Linked DNA regions of Roseimicrobium gellanilyticum. The protein of the gene in region 1 binds, or shares a complex with, the protein of each later gene. Links are inferred from orthologs where the notes say so. Each region holds a gene or a part of one and is shown on either strand. Other genes may lie near its edges.

The links.
Region 2: the proteins of dinB (region 1) and dnaN are in contact, whole or in part, in a solved structure (PDB 1OK7), measured with the Escherichia coli proteins. The link is inferred for Roseimicrobium gellanilyticum from one-to-one orthologs.

Annotation. Positions count from the first base shown.
Region 1 is NZ_QNRR01000009.1:238,615-251,350, reverse strand. Bases 1-2,796 are described here. They hold dinB (DNA polymerase IV), read left to right. Parts: upstream 1-758; coding sequence 759-1,835; downstream 1,836-2,796. Other genes in these bases: DES53_RS23015 (response regulator), read left to right, coding at 2,651-2,796; DES53_RS23020 (peptidoglycan-binding protein), read left to right, coding at 1,925-2,503; DES53_RS23030 (sulfurtransferase), read right to left, coding at 1-474. Also shown: more of DES53_RS23015, read left to right, coding at 2,797-6,658; DES53_RS23010 (Hpt domain-containing protein), read left to right, coding at 6,699-7,073; DES53_RS23005 (hypothetical protein), read left to right, coding at 7,185-8,876; DES53_RS23000 (glycosyltransferase family 2 protein), read right to left, coding at 8,912-10,345; DES53_RS22995 (HEAT repeat domain-containing protein), read right to left, coding at 10,345-11,439; DES53_RS22990 (tetratricopeptide repeat protein), read right to left, coding at 11,448-12,736. UniProt on the Escherichia coli protein: Poorly processive, error-prone DNA polymerase involved in translesion repair and untargeted mutagenesis. Copies undamaged DNA at stalled replication forks, which arise in vivo from mismatched or misaligned primer ends.
Region 2 is NZ_QNRR01000004.1:421,593-428,539, forward strand. Bases 3,923-6,707 are described here. They hold dnaN (DNA polymerase III subunit beta), read left to right. Parts: upstream 3,923-4,658; coding sequence 4,659-5,756; downstream 5,757-6,707. Other genes in these bases: dnaA (chromosomal replication initiator protein DnaA), read left to right, coding at 3,923-4,131; DES53_RS33505 (hypothetical protein), read left to right, coding at 5,771-6,259; DES53_RS14205 (prephenate dehydrogenase), read left to right, coding at 6,345-6,707. In the rest of the region: DES53_RS14165 (hypothetical protein), read left to right, coding at 1-602; DES53_RS14170 (hypothetical protein), read left to right, coding at 635-1,024; DES53_RS14175 (DUF2200 domain-containing protein), read left to right, coding at 1,059-1,406; DES53_RS14180 (SRPBCC family protein), read left to right, coding at 1,459-1,914; DES53_RS14185 (hypothetical protein), read right to left, coding at 2,080-2,328; more of dnaA, read left to right, coding at 2,608-3,922; more of DES53_RS14205, read left to right, coding at 6,708-6,947. UniProt on the Escherichia coli protein: Confers DNA tethering and processivity to DNA polymerases and other proteins. Acts as a clamp, forming a ring around DNA (a reaction catalyzed by the clamp-loading complex) which diffuses in an ATP-independent manner freely and bidirectionally along dsDNA.

The DNA.
Region 1 (12,736 bases):
CTGGAAGTAGGCTCTGTGGGCCGCGTCATTGCGCTCTGCCGGCACGGGGTATTGCGTCTCCGGATACTTCGGCACTTCGCGCGTGAGGGGACGGCCTTCCGCCTCCCACTTGGCACGACCACCATCGACGAGCTTCATGTTCTTGTGGCCGAAGAGGGTGAAGACCCAAAGCGCATAGCAGGACCACCAGTTCGACTTGTCACCGTAGAAGATGACCGTGGTGTCCGGGGTGATGCCGTTGCGGCGGCAGAGCTGGGCGAACTCTTCGGTGCCCACATAGTCGCGCACCACCTGATCATTGAGGTCGCGGCGCCAGTCGATATGCACGGCTCCCGGAATATGGCCGGTATCATAGAGCAGCACGTCTTCATTGCTCTCCACGATGCGGATGTTCGGGTCATTCAGATGGGCGGCAAGCCATTCCGTATCCACGAGCACGTCGGGATTGGCATAGGCGGAAAATTTCGGATTCATGGCGTGTTCAGTTGGGTTGGGAGAGCCAGGTTGGGAGGTCAACATGCGCCACGCACTCGCGAAAGCAAGGCGAGGAAGCAGCACAGATCTTTATGAAGCTCATGCGCACACACGCGCTCAAGGACCTGAAACGCATGCCTCTAGGGTACGCGCCGCGATTCCATCCAGGAGCCGTGACCCACTCTTCCGCCCTCTGTTTCTGTGGTTTCCCGCTTGCGCGTGGGTGCCTGCTCTTTTTACTGTTCCAAAGAACACTCGAAGTGCCACCGCCACCCTAGCACCCCATGCCGCGTGTCATCTTCCATGTCGATATGGACGCCTTTTTCGCGTCGATCGAGCAGCGGGATCATCCGGAATACTTGGGCAAACCGGTGATCGTGGGTTCGCCACCGGATCGCCGCGGAGTGGTGTGCGCCGCGAGCTACGAGGCGCGCGAGTTCAAGGTGCGCTCCGCCATGCCTTCCCGTACGGCAGGGCGTCTCTGCCCCCATGGCATCTTCGTGAGACCCCGCATGGAAGTCTACCGCGCCGAGTCGCAGGAGATCATGAAGATCCTGCGGGCAGTGACACCGAAAGTCGAACGCGTCTCCGTGGACGAGGCCTACCTCGAAGTCGCGGATCTCCCTGACACCGCTGACACCGATACGGCTCTCCAGGCTGCGCTGCCCGTGGCCCGCGAGATCAAGCGCCGCATCCGGGAGGAGCGCCACCTCACCGCCAGCGTTGGCATTGCATCGAATAAATTTCTCGCCAAACTCGGCAGCGATTTCAACAAACCTAACGGTCTCACACTGATTCTGGAGAAAGACAAGGTCGCTTTCCTGCGGCCATTGTCCGTGCGTTCGATTCATGGTGTGGGCCCGGTCACGGCGCAAAGCCTCACGGATCGCGGCCTTCATACCATCGCCGATATCCAGGACACCGAGATGGATCTCACCCCGATGGTGGGATCCTGGGCGGAGACATTGAAGCGCCGCGCCATGGGCATCGATGAGCGACCCGTGGATCTCAGCGAGGATCGCAAGAGCATCAGCGCGGAGAACACGTTCCTCAATGACACGGACGACCGTCCCACCTTGCGGGCGGCACTGAAAGAGCTCGCGGCAGACGTGGCACAGACGCTCGAAAAGCATGCACTCGCCGCGCTCACCGTTCAGGTGAAAGTGCGCTACAGCGACTTCTCCACACTCACCCGGCAGGTGCGTCTGACGGATCCAGTCTCGAATACGGCGGACGTCTACCGCCTGGCCTGTCACTTGCTGGCGCGGCACCAGTTGGTGACTCAGCCACTGAGACTGATTGGCATTGGTGTATCCACATTGGTACCACCCGTTCGGGAGCAGCTGCTGCTTTCGATCTAATCGATCTAAAAATGTGAGGGAGAGTTGAAGGCGCAGCCGGTTTGCCCCGTCAAAGCGATTCGTTAGGCAAATCAAATCAAATCCCCGTCATGAAAATCACCTCATCAAATCTCAGCCGCGTTTTGACCACTGCCACCATGGTAGGCGTTGCCTGCCTGGCACTGCCGGCGACTTCGAAGGCTGATCCCTTCGACTTTCTGAAAAAGAAGCAAAAGAAGATCGAGGAGAAGTTCGACCGCGACCGTCACGATGACCACGACCACAATCATGATCATCACCATCATGGAAACCGCGATCGGGACGACCGCTACCGTCGCTATGTAGCGTCTCCTCGCTCCACCTTTGTGATCACCTTCGGCACCGGCTATGCTGGCCAGGGCTACTACTACGGTCCGCCGAATGCGCCCTACTATTACCAGACTCCCGGAGTCTCATACTACCGCAACCGTGAATCCGTGCCGCGCCAGTACTACCCCCGTGAATGGCAGATGGACTCCACGGACGCCAAGGTGCAGCGCGCCCTGGCCCGCCGCGGCTACTACAATGGCCCCATTGATGGCAGCCTTGGACCTGGCAGCCGCAATGCGATTGCCCGTTATCAACGGGATCGCGGACTGCCCGTCACTGGTACGGTGACCTCCAGCCTGCTGCGCTCCCTGGGCATCTGAAAGAACCTTCCTGCCTGGTAGAGCAGCGAAATCCGAGGGGCTTCCCTTTCGAGGGAGGCCCTTTTTATTGAAAGGGTGCGAAATATTTAAAAAGGCGAAAGAGCGCTCGATTTCTGGGGCATACACGATTATGGTAATTATCAAATCATGGCCGAGGTCGACCACCTGTTCACGTCCGTGGAGCAACAAAATCGGGCGCGCGTGCTCGTTGTTGCCTGCGGCGCGCTGGTGGCATTACTGGGGCTGACCGTGATGGCAGGTTGGTACCTGCACCAGCCGTTCATCATCCAGATTCGCGAGAACTACGCGGTGATGCAGTTCCTGACGGCGGTGTGTTTTCTTTTGATCGGGATCGCGCTCACCGCGCATGGTCTTCGGCGCAAGCAAATTACAATGGTGCTCAGCCTTCTCACCGGGCTGGTGGGGTGGCTGCTGTGCCTGGAGTATGCCTTTGGGCTTCAGTTTGGATTTGATCGGCTGACGGAACACCTGCCATCGATTGAGGATCAGCCGAATCTAAAGCCGTCGCCGCCCTCCTCGCTTTGCTTTGCGCTGTGCGGTACGGCCCTCGCGGTGCTGGCCACGGCCAAGCTGCGCACTCTCCACAGTCCCGTGGGCTGGGTGGTCGGCGCGTTCACCCTGTCCCTGAGCGCCGTGGCTCTGGTGGGTTACGCGATCGGGCTCACCGGTACGTATGCCTGGGGGCAATTCACCGGCATGGCCCTGCACAGTGCTGCAGGGGTCGTCATCCTTTCCGTGGGCGTTCTGGCGGCCACACTGCGTAACTTCAAGACCAAGACACCGCAGGATCACCCTTGGTTTCCGGTGCCCTTCGGCATCGCGGGAGCAGCAGCGACATTCTTGCTCTGGCAGGCGCTGCTTGTGGACCAGGCCAACACTCAGAAGGCCGATGCTGGCATGACCGCCAAGAACCTGGTGAGCTCGGTCACGGAGCAACTGGGCTCGCGCCTGCGCGCCGTGGATCGCATGGCGCTTCGCTGGGAGTCACGCCAGGGAACACCGCAATCGGAATGGGAGCAGGACGCCATGGCCTACCTGCGTGATGAGAAGATCTTTGACTCCATCGAGCGCGTGAGCGCCGATGGTCAGCAGCGATGGATCACGCCTGACCGGGAGCACTCCATCACGCAGGGGGTGCCCGAGCAAACCCAGCGCGTCATTGAAGAAGTCACCTCCCAAGCGCGTGAATCCACCGTACGTGCACTCTCTCCAGTGGTGCCGATTTCAGACGGCCGTCCCTGCCTGCTGGTATGCAGGCCGCTGTTTCCCAACGGCGCATTCGATGGCTACATCCTCGCCGCGGTTGATATCGAAAGGCTGCTGAAGGAGGTGCTGGTGCAATCGCATGCCGAAAACTACCAGGTATCCGTTACAGAGAATGGGAAAGTCATCTACAGCGTGGATACCAATGGGGCGGTCGTGGAGAGCCCAGAAGCGAGCGGCACCTTTGAACTGCTTGGGCGGCGCTGGGACTTTGCCCTCAGTCCAAAGGCTGAGATGGCCGGCACTCAAAGCAAGCTGCCCAATCTGATTCTGGTTTTCGGGCTCGGTTTCACCGCGCTGCTGGCCATCTCAGCCCTGGCGCTGCGCATCATGCGCAGCCAGGCCAGGGCCACCTTCCTCGCGAATGAAAACCTGCGCACGGAAATGCAGGAACGGCGGGCGGCACAGAAGCAGTTGCGCGAAAGCGAGGCGCGCCTGCAGGCAGTGCTGGATTGCGCCACGGGTGTGTCCATCGTCGGCGCGGATGCCACAGGTGCCATCACGCTCTTCAGCCGGGGTGCTGAGGAATTGCTCGGCTACCAGGCCGAGGAGATGATGGGACAAACCCCGGCCCTCTTCCACGTGGCTGACGAGGTGAAGACACGAGGCAAGGAACTCAGCCTGCAGCTCAGCCGTGAGGTGCAGGGATTCGAAACCTTCGTGGCCATTCCAAGGAAAGACGGGACGGAGCGCCGGGAATGGACCTATGTCTGCAAGGATGGCACACACAAGACGGTGGAGCTCACGGTGACGGTAGCCTACGACGCCTCGCGCCAGCCGACAGGATTCCTCGGGACCGCGGTGGACATCACCGAGCGCAAGCGCATGGAAGAACGCCTGCGCAAGACCGTGCGTGCCGAGCAAAACGCGCGCGCTCTCCTGGATGCGGCGGGTCGCATTGCAAAACTCGGACATTGGGAATTCCTGCTGGATGGCGGCGGTTTGAAATGGTCAGACACCGCCTATGCCATCTATGAGGTGGAGCCGGGCACTCCCATCAAGGCAGAGGAGGCCCTCAATTTCTTCGCACCCGCCGAGCGTCCCATTGTAGAACGGGCCGTGCAGAGGGCGATGTGTGAAGGCGAGGTCTTCGACTTCGAAGCACGCATCACCACTGGACAAGGCCGCCAGCGCTGGATCCACATGCGCGGCGAACCCGTGCGGGATCAGCTCGGGAACATCATTTCCCTGCGAGGCGTGGTGCAGGATGTGGATGAGCCCCACCAGGCCGCGGATCTGTTGACGCGACGAAACTGGGAACTCGAGGTCGCCACCGCGCAGGCGCAGGCGCATGCGAAGGCCAAGGCCGAATTCCTGGCAAACATGAGCCATGAGATCCGCACGCCATTGAATGCGGTCATCGGCATGTCAGAGCTGCTCCATGACACGAGCATGAATGAGCGCCAGCGCGACTACGTGAATACCATCCGCATGAGCGGTGACACGCTGCTGGGCATCATCAACGACATCCTCGACTTCTCGAAGATCGAGGCGGGCCAGCTCCGGATGGAACGCATTCCCTTCAATCTCCGCGAGTGCGTGGAGTCCTCCTTCGATCTCGTATCGAGCCAGGCCTCGAGGAAGAAGCTGGATCTGCTCTACTGGATCGAGCCCTCGGTGCCAGGGTATGTGCTCGGCGATCCCTCGCGGCTCCGCCAGATCCTGGTGAACTTCATCTCGAACGCGGTGAAGTTCACCGAGCACGGCGAGGTCTTCGTGCGCATCAAGCGCACCGGCGGGCAGGACTCTGCGGAGAAGCTTCACATCTCCGTGCGAGACACGGGCATCGGCATCTCTCCCGAGCACCAGCATCGCCTCTTTCAATCCTTCAGTCAGGTCGACTCCTCCACGAGCCGCAAGTACGGGGGCACCGGTTTGGGCCTCGCGATTTGTCATCGCCTCATTACGCTCATGGAGGGCAATGTGTGGGTGGAATCACAGCCCGGCAACGGCGCCGATTTCCAGTTCGAGATCCCGCTGCGCCCCGCCGAGGTATCACCGCCCCAGGTGTATCAGCGTGGACAAGGCCACGAACTCGAAGGCATGCGAGTGCTGGTGGTGGATGACAACGAAACCAACCGCTGGATCCTCGAGTCCCAAAGCAAGGCGTGGGGCATGGTGCCGCGCACAACCGCCCTTCCTGCGGAAGCCCTGTCCTGGATCGAACAAGGAGATCCCTTCGATGTGGCGATCCTGGATGGTCACATGCCCAGCATGTCGGGATTTGAGCTCGCGGAGAAAATCAGTGCCAAGGTCTCGCTGCAGCAGATGCCAGTGCTGATGCTCACCTCCATGGGTGATGCCAGCTCACTCGCGGAGAAGCCCGGCGTCAGCGCCATCCTCGCGAAGCCGGTGAAGACACACGCCCTCTATGAGAGCCTCTCCCGCCTGCTCCTGGGCAGCAGCGGCCCGGTGCGGCGCAAAGCACCCTCGACCACAGCCGATCCGCAGTTCGCACTCGATCATCCTCTGAAGATCCTCGTGGCCGAGGACAACCCAGTGAACCAGCGCGTGATTTCTCTGCTTCTTGAAAGGCTCGGCTATCGCATCGAGATCGCCGCCAACGGTCTAGAGGTGCTCGCGGCGCTGGAGCGCACGCAATTTGATTTGATCCTCATGGATGTGCAGATGCCGGAGATGGACGGTCTGCAGGCAGCCCGTGAAATCTGCCGCCTCTACGAACGCGATCAGCGGCCCCGCATGGTGGCGCTGACGGCCAACGCTGTCGCTGGTGACCGCGAGAACTGCCTCGCCGCCGGCATGGATGCCTATCTCAGCAAGCCGATCCGCGGCAACGATCTCGCGGCTGCCCTGCGGGAGGCGTTCGACGAACGAAAGAAGATGACCGGATCTGCCACCCCAGTTTCCTGAAGCAGGTCCTCCCATTTCCTCAACCCCGACTGGTAGACCAATGTCCACTGCTGACCACGCCACTATCGATGATGAATTGTTTGAGTCGTGCCTGACCGGCGAGCCGGAACTTGATCTGGAGCTTGTCCAGCTGGCCATGACCCAGAGTGAAGAGGCGCTTGCCGGATTGAAGCATGCTCTGCGTACGGGAAGCGATTCCGACTGGCGCCAGATTTCGCACCGTGCGCGCGGCTCCGCCGGCACCATGGGCTTCACGAAAGCCGCGTTCCTCTGGAATGTGGCCGAATTTGAAGCCACCACGACCGAGGCCCGCGCCGCCGCGGTGGCCTCACTCCGCCAGGCTGTCGAAGAAGTGCGTGCGGAGTTGCGCATGCGCGGTTACGAGATTCCAAATGCGCCAATTTCCGCCGGCTGACCGCTCATGGAATCGTGGTGTCCCTGTCTTCCGCTTCCCCGGCCACTCCTCCCCATCGTGGCGGGATTCGTGGGCATGTTGACTTCTGCTGCACAGGGCGAGGAGGCCCCCATGCTTTCCATCCACAGACTTCCCCCGGGGGAAACGCCCGCGGCGGACACGCCGCGCTGGCAACAGATGCTGAATCCGGATGGCACCTGGAGTGTGCTGAAACTGGAAGGCGCCGATCCGATCAGCAAGGAGGCGAAAGCGAAGCTCGCGATCCCCAAGGGCCATGTGCGCTGGGCTGCGATTCTTCCTCCCGGACTGGCGGAGCAGGCAGAGGGCGGTGTACAGCTCATCGGCAATCTGCAGTCCGATCCTCCCGCTGTGGAAGAATGCTCTCCGCTGCGCCAGCAAGCGCCTCTGTTGCCAGCACCGCCGGGAGTCAATCTGGTACGCAATCTTGAGTTCACCACCTTTGGCGTGGAGGAACGGGTGCAGGAGAAAGCCACCGGTTCTGATACACCATCATGGACCATGAAGCCGGGAACCAGGCCGGCCGGCCTGTATGCGGCACGCTCGTGGAGACTTCCAGTGCTGGCCGGCAAGGAGCCGTGGATACTTCAGGTAGTTGCCCGCGGCGAAGGGAAGATCAGGACCGGACTCGCCTTCGACAACGGCGCTGGCTTTGGCGATGCCACCATTCTTGAGACGCTGGAACTCAAGGGCGCGGACACCGCCTTTTCCTTGAAGCTTCCCAAGACCCTCGCGGAAGCGAAACAATTGCGCGTGGTACTGCTGGCGCCTGATGATCACGCTGCGGACCTGCACGTGTCGTCGATTTCGTTTCAGCAAGGCCCCGGTGGTGGGGCCTCCAAACCTGTGAACACCGAGCTTGGCGTGTGGAACTGGTCCACCAAGCCGGAGGAATGGCGGAGACTGAAGCCAGTATGGAAGCAGGCAGGGGTGAAGGTGCTGCAACTCGCGCTGCCGAGGGAGTTGCAGCATGGAGCAGAGGGGCCGCTGCCCGCACTCTCTGACTTGCGCAAAGAGGATTTCCAGATCGTGGCGGTGGAAGGAGATCCCCATATGATCCTGCCACAGGAGAAGTCGAGCGTGGTGGCACGGCATCAACAACTCACGGCGCTGCATGGGAAATACCTCGATGGCATCCAGTATGACGTGGAACCATATCTGCTGCCGGGCTTCCGCCTGGAGCCGGAACTGTGGCATCAACACTGGTTGCAGATGTATGAAGCACTCACCCCGGGCAAGGCTCCTCTCAGGGTGGAGCCTGTGGTGCCCTTCTGGTTGATCGCTCAGCCCGCTGCACAAAAGCTGCTCAAGGGTCTCGCGCCTCGTTCCACTCGCGTGGTGGTGATGAACTACCGCAGTGACGCTGGTGACGCTGCCGCCTGGGCCACCTCCTGGCTCGAGTGGAGTGTGCAACACCAGTGCCCCGTGGCGCTCGCCGTCGAGTGCGGACCCGTGCCGGATCTCGAGAGCGCCACCTACCGCAAAGCGCCGCGCGGTCCGCTCTGGCTGAAATCATGGCCCGGCCACGGCACCGTTGCCGTGATCTTCGATGGTGAGGTGGATCCTGGCGCCGATGCCACGACCTTCGCCCTCGCAAGACAGGGAACCGTCTCTGGCGCTGCCACCAGTTTGCAGGGACAAGATCCGACCCACGTCGCGGAGTGGCTGCAAACGATGCGCGACATTTCCCAACGTCTCAACCTGCCGGCAAAGTTGATACCACGTTTGTTGCTGCATGAGCCGAAGGAGGAATTGCTCCGGTATCTCGGCGAACGTGCGCAGTGAGTTTACCGTCCCGCGATCGCAACGATCAGGCAGCTCTACGCCGCCTTCGTGAATCCCTTCCGCGTCATTGCGCCCCAACCCTGCTTCTTGCGGAGGAACTGCCAGATGCCCTGCACCCGCCACCAACTGTTGAGCTGGCGGTAACCGAAGTTTTCCATGATGGCGCCCACACCCATCCAAAGGAGATCCCGCACCCTGCGATGATGCTGCAACGAGAACTCTGCCAGGATCATCGCACCAAGACTGAGACACAACCCGAATCCAAACACCACGGCGCAGTAAGCGATGAAGAACTCCACACTGAGGATGCCCGCCAAAGCACAAAGCGGCACCATCACCAGTCCCAGGAGTTCGAGCAGAGGACTGACAACATCAAACAACAGGAAGGACGGCAGCGCATACATGCCCGCTGAGCCGTAGCGTTTCCGCCCCAGCATGCCTCGATGCTTCCAGAGTGTCTCACAAAGACCGCGCTGCCAGCGCGTGCGTTGACGGGAAAGGACCTTGATCGAGTCGGGCACTTCCGTCCAGCACACGGGATCCGGCACATGCCATACTTCGGCTGGTGAGTCTGTATCGCCTGCCCACCGATGCAGGCGGACCACGAGCTCCATGTCTTCACCGACCGTGCCATGGGCATAGCCGCCGAGTTCCAGGAGGACATCACGGCGGAAAATGCCAAACGCTCCGGAGATGATCGTCACGGATTGGTTGCGCGTCCATGCCATGCGCGCGAGCAGAAAGGCTCGAAGATACTCCACGGCCTGGAAGAGCTCGAGCCAGTGTTTCGGCGGCCGCACTTCCAGCACCTGGCCTGCGCGCACCTGGCAGCCATTCACCACACGGATGGTGCCGCCAACGGCCAGCGTGGTGTCCGGCGCATCGACGAAGGGCCGCACCGCGCGCAGCAGCGCATCCGAGTCCAGGAGTGAATCGGCATCCACGGCACACACGTACGGATGGGTGGCGAGATCGATAGCTGCATTGAGCGCATCGGCCTTGCCGCCGTTTTGTTTGTCGACCACGAGCAGGTTGGGCAGCGCGGCGCAGGCATAGATGCCACGCACCGGCTGATACGCGGTACGGCCTGCCAGTGCGCGATGCACCGGCTGCAAGGCAAATGCTTCGATCAGACGGTCGAGCGTCTTGTCCTTGGATCCATCGTTCACCACGATGATCTCATACTCCGGATACCGCAGCGTGAGCGTGGAGCGCAGGCTTTCCACGATGGTGGCCTCCTCATTGTACGCGGGCACCAGCAGCGTCATCGGCGGCGTGGCCTCTGAAGTGAGCAGCCACCATTCGCGCAGGCGCGAGGCACGGCTTCGGGCGCGGAGGAATTCCGGCAAAGCCTTCGCCAACTGCACAAGATACACGATGTTCTGCGCGAGCTGGAGACACAGGATCACCGTCGCCGTGATCCATACGGCGCGGTGAAACCAGACATCATCCAGCCATTCCGCATTCATCAGGCAGGCACCAGGGTTGCCGCGGTCATCGGCGGGTTGGATTGCGTGGCCTCGCGCATGATGGATTCCAGCAGCGGATCCTGACGTGCGAGCGCCGTGAGATGATCCCACGAGCGACCACGCCACACAGCGAGGGCGTGCACCGCGGTACGGCGCACTTCGAAATGCCGATCCATTGCAAGAAACTCCAGCACCGTGGTCGCGGTATTGTCGCCATGCATGGTCCGCGCGTAATGCGCCACAGACAGGCGCACGCGGGGGTCTGGATCCCTCGCCAGCACGCCCACCGCATCGATGTGCAGGGGATCCGCAAGTCGCTCGAGGGCATCCACCGCAGCGGCACGCACCTTTGCGGAGGCGTCTGAAAGATAAGTCGCCGCCTGCGTGGCATACATGAAGTCACCAGCCACCGCGAGGCCGTCCAGCAGCAAGGCCTTTTCCCGGGCATCCACCGCACTCTGAAGCAGCCAGCCCAGCGCGGGGCTCTGACCCGGCGCCATGAGGCGAATGATGTCCCGCGTACGATCCGAACGCATGGCCTCAGTACCGCGCAGGGACGTCATGATGGTCTGCAGGGAGATGCCCGGTGTGCTCCGCGCAGCCAGGGCATGCGCCGCCTCCAGCCGCACACCGGGACGTGGATCACGCAAGAGCACCGCCAGCTTCTCATCCACCCGTGCGCTTGGGGCCATCCATGCCAGCAGTGCACAACCCCGCATGCGGAAGTTTTCCGAGGATTTCTTGAGCAGGCGGAATCCATACTCTTCCGCGCCGATGTGCTTGAGCACGGCATGAAGGTTGTCGCGATACTGGCCACGGAAGCGCTCCGCCAGATCGCGCAGCAGGCCCAGCACAGCCTCTGTCTCCAGACGTCCACGCAAACGTGGCAGAGCGTTGAGACTTTGCCCGCCCTCCAGTGCCGGCAGCAGCAGGGAGAGCCAGCGATCCGCAGTCTGTTCCCGCTTGCGGCGCTGGCGATTGTCCATCACGCGATAGAGCAGCAGGCCCAGCCACAGCAGCACTGCCGCGGCGGCCAGCGCCAGGGAAATGACGATGAGGATAAGCAGTGCTGGTTCCATCAAGTGTTGCATCATGTCATTCTTCAAAAGAGACAGCCCATGCTGAGCGCCATGCCATAGCGCACGACGGAGTCCTTCACGTCTTCGCGCTCGGCATCGATGCGCACGTGCCAGTTCTCAGACACCGGCATGACCATGCCCAGAAAGACCGTCCAGGATTCCAGGCTCTGATCCTGCTGGATGGTTTGATTGGTAAGAGACTCCACCGACTGCCCGCCGCCAAGGCGAATCATCCAGCGTTCCTTCGGTTCCCACATGATGAAGGCGAGCCATCCATCCGTGTCTTCGCCCGTGTCATAGTGCAGGCGGATCCATGAGGCGCTCACGGTCCATCCATTCTTGATCGCCTGCTCCCAGCCCAGGCGATAGGTATCCACCTGCGCCGCTTCATAGTCGGCCCAACGTGACTCCGTCAGGAGTGTGCCGCTGCCAACCGCACCCAACTGCTTGTAGAGACGCCAGCGCAGTGCGCCTTCGACATAGGCGTTCGCGCTGTAGTTTCCTTCAGGTGAGAACCCGCCGAAGACGGAAGCCTGCACACCGGACACCAGAGGCCCCGCGGCGCCAAACTCGAAAAGATTGTCCCGCACCTCGAAGCGCTCGCCGTATTCCCAGCGCGCCCAGATGCCCCAGGACTCAATCTTGGTGGAGATCGCAAAGAACGTGCTCCACCAGTTATCGCGCTCGCCACGCTCGAACGTGCTGCCTGTCACTCCGAAATCCGCACGCCACTTTGTCTGGTTGTCGATGCGATCAATGCGCTTCTGAATATCGGGCGAAGGATCCACCTCCAGAGCACGCGCGTAGAGTTCACGTGCCTGCTTGAACTTGGAACGATCATACTCCAGATCGCCCAGGCCGGTGAGCGCGTCCACCTGCCTCGGGTTCACGGACAGCACCTCTTCATAGTAACGGCGGGCTTCCTTGGGATCGCCACGCCAGGTCGCGACGCGGCCACGCATGACCAGCACTTCTTCATTCTTGGGGAACTCAGCATCCAGTTCGTCGAGGCGCTGATCCGCAGCGGCATAGTCTGACTTCCATGCCATCACACGGGCCTCTGCCACGCGAAGGTCATAGTCCTTCGGCGCGATTGCCAGACCCTTGCGAATGGCCGCCAATGCTTCGTCATTTTTCCCCTGCCAGCCAAGCACGGTGCCATAGTTGAACCACGCCTCCGCGTTGCGCGGCTGGGCGGCAACGGCTTTCCCCAGAAGCGAAGTGGCTTCTTCAACCCTGCCGGCCTGCTTCGCCGCCAGACCATTTTCATACACTCCGGCCACGGCCGACGCGCAGCAGGCCACGGCCAGCC
Region 2 (6,947 bases), on another replicon or contig:
TCGTGGGGCCGCGCGACCTCCTTGCGAAGTACTACAACTTCAATCCGGAGCAGCTCCATCTCGCCAATGATCTGCTGAAGCGGTCCTACATCATGAACTACATCGCCGAGAATCCGGTGTATGTGAAAGGGACCTACGTGGTGATGTTTGCCCGCCCCCTGAAAGAGGGGGACGTCATGCAGGATGGCTGGGTCATCCGTGCGCGCTCGGAAGAGCTGGAGGACGTGCAGGTGGAACTGCTGCTGCCCGGCGCGAAGTCGGCTGAGGCACCCTTCAAGCCCGACCAGAAATTCACCCTGGATAACAAGAATCACATCTGCTGCGTGATCAATGTGGAGCGCAATCGGGACACGGATGGCGTCTGCGCCACGGTGACTCCGCTGACCTATACCGGCTTCACCACGCCGGAGAAGCAGCCGATTGAGATTGCACCGCCGAAGAAGCTGAACATGGAAGCTGGCTGGCCTGTGCTCGCCATGGACCCACCGATGCCAGCCATCCCGGTGGAGGAAAAGGCTCCCGGCTCGGATGCGCCGAAGGCCATTCCTGTGGCAGAGCCTGTGAAACCCGCCAACACGGCTCAGGTGAAGGTGTCGCGGTAAGGGGGTGAGCGCGCTGGCAGACCGTTTGCATCGTGAGTGACGCCGCCACGCCTCCGTTTGCCTGGTGGCGTGCGCGTCGCATCCGTTACAACATCGGACTGGTGGTTGCTGGGATTCTAGCCTTCATCGCTTACGCAGCCGTTGGTTTTGTGATGCTGCCCGCAGACGCTGAATTTGAGATTACAGGCCTCACGATTCTTTTCCAAGGCTTCGGATATTTGTTCATGATAGGCGTCGCCAATGTCTTCTACTTTATTGGCCCACTGTCGGAGTTCGTGATCCGTCCTGGCGACCCGGAGTCATACCGGCGCACCTGTTTTCGACTTGGGTTCTGGTTTTCAGTGCTGCTGCCGTTTGGTATTCCCGTACTCCTTGCGGTGTTGGCGGTGCTTCGCTCTGACTATTGGAGGCATTCGGTCTGATGACGCAGAGACCCACGGGAGGGAAGCAAGCCCCATGACCAAGCACCGCATCTACACCATCAGCTTCGCAAGCGTGTATCCCCTCTACGTGGCCAAGGCGGAGAAGAAGGGGCGTGCGAAAGCAGAGGTGGATGAAGTCATCCGTTGGCTGACCGGCTACACCCAGAAGGAGCTGGAAACCCACCTGAAAAAGCAGACAGACTTCGAGACTTTCTTTGGCGAGGCCCGGCTGAACCCTTCGCGCACCCTCATCAAGGGCACCGTCTGCGGCGTCCGCGTGGAGGACATCGAAGAGCCCACCATGCAGGAGATTCGCTACCTGGACAAGCTGATCGATGAGCTGGCCAAGGGGAAGGTCATGGAGAAGATTTTGCGGAAGTAGCAAGTCTTCAAGGAGGGAGTAAATCCCGCCGTCCCTCGCATCCACTCACCCCATGCCCACGTTCCGCACCGAGTGCATCCTGGAGGCGTCGCCGCAGGCGTTGTTTGAGTTTCATAACAATCCGGCAAACCTGACGAAGGTCATGCCTCCGACGTCAAGACTGGTGGAGCTTCGCGCGGATGAGCGAGCCGTGGAAGGTGGTGTCATCGAGTTGCGCATGCGTGAGCTCGGCATCCTGCCCATGTGTTGGAAGTGCCGGTGGAAGCGCGTCGAGCCACCGCATTTGTTGGTGGATGAGATGATGGAGGGACCCTTCAAAACATTCGTGCATCACCACCGCTTTGAAGTGATGGATAAAATGCGCACGAGAATGGTGGATGAAATCCACTACGCCTCTCGCGGCGGTTGGCTGGGCCACCTGTTTGGCATCACGCTGTTTCGCATCTACCTCACGATGATGTTCGCGTGGCGGAAGAGGAGGATGAGGGAGCTCTTCGGAGGAAGTTGATGGTCTATGGTTGATGGTTGATAGCCTGAAGGCTGTGGATGCAGAATCTGGTCGGCACTCAACGTGAAGTGCACCGCGCCATCAACGAGTGAGAGCTGTTAGTCTCAGAGCTCGCAGCAAACCAGCTTGAGCTTCTTCAGGCTATCAACTATCAACGATAGACCATCAACTCTTGGAAGCTTCAATCCACTCCAGCGCCTTCTGATAACTGGCCTGCTGCAGGAAGTGGCGCAGGCGTCCATCAAGCTGTGAACGCAGACGTTGATGTTCTGCATCGATGGCTTCAGAGACTCCACGAAGCGCGGCAAGATGCGCCTCCGCATCGCGTTGGCGAAGCTCATGATCAGCGATCACCGCGAGCCGTTTTTTCAAAAGTTCGGCAAGCGTGTCAAGGGTGGGGGAGGCCGTGGACATGACTCAAGGAACCTCATTCCGCGCTGCATGCAAGGCTGCACAAGGCGTGGGGAATCACGAGCAAATCAGCAAGCCTTTTTTTTGAATTTTGACGCAAGGTGAAAGTTTGAAAAGAGTTTTCAAAATGTTCGAAGATTATCTTGTGACTTTCTCGAATGAGTCCTAAACGAGAGGGATGAATTTCAAAAATTTCGCCGCCGGGGATTGTGTGAGGAAGGAAACAGAAGCGAAAGAGTTGAGCCCCGCGGAGTGAAATTCACGACATCAACAATGCTTGCCATGAGCACGTCCCGTCGTGATTCTGATCCCGAGGAGGAGGATGAACTTCTCCCTCTCAAATTCCCTGGCGTACCTGAGCCTGGCCCTGAAGTGAAGGCTTGGAAGAAGGCCGCTGTGGATCTGAGCGGAAAGATTGGTGCGTTGAGTTTTGATCGTTGGTTCTCCAAGGTCAGCATCGAGCGGCTTGATCCAGCACCAGTGGTGCTGCGAGTGCCGAACCTGATGCACCAGTACTGGATCGAAGAGCACTTCATGCAGCAGTTGTCTTCATCCATCGCTGAAGTGGCGGGAGGACATTGCGAGATCGAGTTCATGGTGGTTCCCGAGACACCAGTTGAGTCGCGGCCGCAGCTTCGCGAAGCCGCCCGCAGCATGGACCGCCGCCGTGAGGCACCTGCCGTCATTGAGGCAGGCGCGGATGAGCCGCTCTTCCGTGATGAGGCCCGCTTTGCGCGCAGCCTTTCGGATGCGGGTCTGAACCATCGCTTCTCCTTTGACTCCTTCGTCGTGGGTCCGAACTGCTCGTACTCGTTTGCCGCGGCCCGTGCCGTTGCGGAGAAGCCTGGAAAAACGTACAACCCACTTTTCCTGCACGGCTCCGTGGGTCTGGGCAAGACCCATCTCATGCAGGCCATCGGCCAGGAGATTCTGCGGAACAAGCCGCGCAAGGTGGTGCGCTATGTCACCAGCGAGGCTTTCACGAATGAGTACATCGAGGCGGTGCGCCTCCACAAGGTCAATGCCTTCCGCCAGAAGTACCGCAAGGTGGATGTCCTCATGATCGATGACATCCAGTTCTTCGCGGGCAAAGGGGGCACTCAGGAGGAGGTGTTCCACACCTTCAATGACCTGTTCAATTCCTTCAAGCAGATCATCCTCACGAGCGACCGCGCACCGAGTGAGATCAAGAACCTGGAAGAGCGCCTCGTCTCCCGCTTTGAGTGGGGGATGACGACCATGATCGAGTCCCCCGATGTGGAGACACGCACGGCGATTCTGCGTCAGAAGATTCGCGACTGGTCCGTGCCGGTGGAGGATTGGGTGCTGACGCATCTGGCGGACAACATCCGCACGAACGTCCGTCGTCTGGAAGGCGCGCTCATGCGCGTGGCGGGTCACCTTTCCCTCTCATCTTCTCCGGGGGACCGCAGCAAGCCCACTGAGACTGCGCTCACCAAGGAGACGCTCAACAGCCTGTTGGCTGACATCCTGGAGGAGCCTGCCACCGGGATGATCACCATCGACATCATCCAGAAGGTGGTGGCCGAGCACTACGACATCCGGCTCGCGGACATGAACAGCAAACGGCGCCCGGCAAACATCGCCCTGCCGCGCCAGATTGCCATGTATCTGGCCCGCCAGCTCACCAAGTCTCCGTTCAAGGAGATTGGCGACGCCTTTGGAGGGAAAGACCACGGCACCATCATCCACGCCTGCAAAACCATCACCCAGCGCATTGCTGAAAGTGAGGAGTTCCGCCAGCAGGTGGCTGCTGTTACGGACTTGATTCGCAAGGCCGTGTAGGGTGTTGCCCCGGAAAAAATGAAACCCTGCTCCTCAGCAGAGAGGAGTGGGGGAGGCCCGCGTGAATACCCGACAGATCCCGACGCTGTGACGCGCAGCGTCCTTGGACTGCGGCAGCCTGCTGCCGCTTTCCCAAGTGCAGCCTGCTGCACGCTCCACCGCGACGAAGTCGCCAAGTCTTCAGGACGTGTTGCCTCACGTGTGCATGTCACCATCGCCACAGCAGGCTGTGGACTCTTCAAAGCGGCAGCAGGCTGCTGCAGTCCAAGGCCTTCGGCACAGCGTCTCGATCAATCGCTGACATTCGTGCGGCTGCTACCCCCAAACCACCCTCCCTCCACTCCCGGCTTTCAACCGGCAAAACGGGTCAAAATTGACTCCTCCCGTTGCTTGAAACTCTTCGGGTTAGCAGCCATGGGGTGCGGTGGCGTGGGTCGGGAGGATAATCCTTTAGACAGCCGGACGATTTCCGCCATTATGCTTGCTTAATTTTGGCCTCTCGCTAAGAGAGGTACGCAAGTCCGATCATGAAATTCTCGATCAGCAAGGAAGCCTATCTCAGCGCCCTCCAGCAGGTGCAACACGTCGTCAGCACACGCACCACGCTGCCGATTTTGTCCAACGTTCTCATCAAGGCGGGCAAGGGCGAGCTCCTTTTTGCCACAACGGACTTGGACGTGGGCATCAGCGGCACCGTGAAGGCCGAGGTGGAGGAGGGGGGCGCGACCACGCTGCCTGCCCGCCGCCTCGCCACCATTGTGCGTGAGCTCCCCGCGGATGAAGTCGATGTCTCCGTGGACGAAAAGAACGTGGCTCACATCCGCAGCGGCCCGAGTTCCTTCAAGCTCATGGGACTGGCCCACGATGAGTTCCCTCCGCTCCCGACCTTCAACGATGCCCGCGAGTTCAAGCTCGAGCAGCGCGTGCTCAAGGAGTGCCTGCGCAAAACTTCCTACGCCATCTCCACGGACGAGACTCGCTATGTGCTGAATGGCATCCTCTGCTCCTTCCGTGACAACATGCTGACCATGGTCGCTACGGACGGACGCCGCCTCGCGATGGTGGAGCAGGAGCTTGAGTTTCCCCAGAGCCATGAGGGTGACATCATCATCCCGACCAAGGCGGTGAATGAGATCCAGCGCCTCCTCGGAGACGAGGGTGAGGTCACCCTGAAGGTGGCTTCCGGCCAGGTGGGCTTTGATCTTGGAAACTATTTCCTCGCCAGCAAGTTGATCGAAGGGAACTACCCGAACTACCGCCAGGTGATTCCAGGAGAAAGCAAGGAACGTATCACACTCGAGCGCGAGCCCCTGCTCAGGACGCTGGCTCGTGTGTCGCTGCTCCTCAGCGACAAGTCGAACTCGGTGAAGCTCCACTTTTCCAAGGACAATCTCGAAGTGGTCGCCAACTCGCCAGACGTCGGTGAGGCCCGTGAAAGCGTGGCCATCAGCTACAAGGGCGTGGACATGACGGTCGCCTTCAATCCGGAATTCCTCATGGCACCCCTGCGCAATCTGCTGAGCGATGAAGTACACCTTCACCTCATTGACGAAATCAGCCCGGGTGTGATTAAGAGTGGCAGCAGCTTCCTGTATGTCCTCATGCCCATGCGTGTGAACTCCTGACCCCCCTTTCTCCCATGAAACACATCAACCTCCTGCGTTTCCTCGGTGCCGCCGTTTGCGTGACTTTCGCAAGCTGCGAGTCCACCTGGCCCTACGGTGCGTCTGACACGGAAAGCCGTCGTGGTGCCGGTTACTCGCTGGACAACCCGCCCTCCAGCCAGTCGCGTTACCTGCAGGGGCCTGCCAGCACGACATCCCCTGGTGCGGCCACCACGACCACCCAGACCACGGAGACGACGACTACCACGCCTCCTCCGGACTCGGTGCAGCCTTCCACGACCACGACGACCACCACCACGGAAACTCTTCCGCAGCCTCCGCCCCCGCCGACGACCACCACGACGGCTCCGGCGAGCTACGGCTCCCCGGTCCCTGGCCGCAAAGGCTTCGTCTATCCCCCCGGTTCCGACCAGAAGCCGGAGAACATGGTGGACGTGCGTGACTTCACCCCCGGCCAGAAGGTCCGCGACCCACGCACGGGCAAGGTCTTCCTGGTGCCTTGATTCTCCACCAGAGTTGATGCTTCTTTGACCCTCGGGCGCGTTGGCATCCCAACGCGCCTTTTCTTTCCTTCCCTGCGTGTCCATCGTGAATTCCCGCTTTCCTGAACGTGTGGCCATCCTGGCGCCCGGCCTCCTCGGAGGCTCGCTGCTGCGTGCCCTGCGGGAGCGCTGTGAGGGCATCCACCTGCGCGTGTGGGCGCGGCGTGAGGAGGCGGCCCAGCAGGTGGGGAAGGCAGGTATCGCCGACCTCGCCACCACGGATCTGAATGAGGCCGTTTCCGGTGCAGATTTCATCGTCCTGTGCATGCCGGTGGAGCACATGGCAGCGATTGCCAGGCAGCTTGTGAAGGCGCCCGTGAGCCCCGGCTGCGTGGTCACGGATGTGGGCAGTGTGAAGACGAGCGTGGTCTTCGCCCTGGAACAGATTTTTGCCGCCAGCCCCCTTCATTTCCTTGGCAGCCATCCCATGGCAGGCTCGGAGAAGGCGGGCTTTGAAGTATCTCGCGCTGACCTTTTCGAGGGCGCGAGCTGCCTGCTCACCCCCACCTTGCTCACAGACGCCTCCGCCCTGCAGGTCACTCGTGCCGTTTGGGAAAAGGTCGGGTGTCATCTCCGCGAGATTTCGCCGGAGGACCATGACCGCATCGTGGCCCGCGTCAGCCACATGCCGCACCTCGCGGCAGCCGTC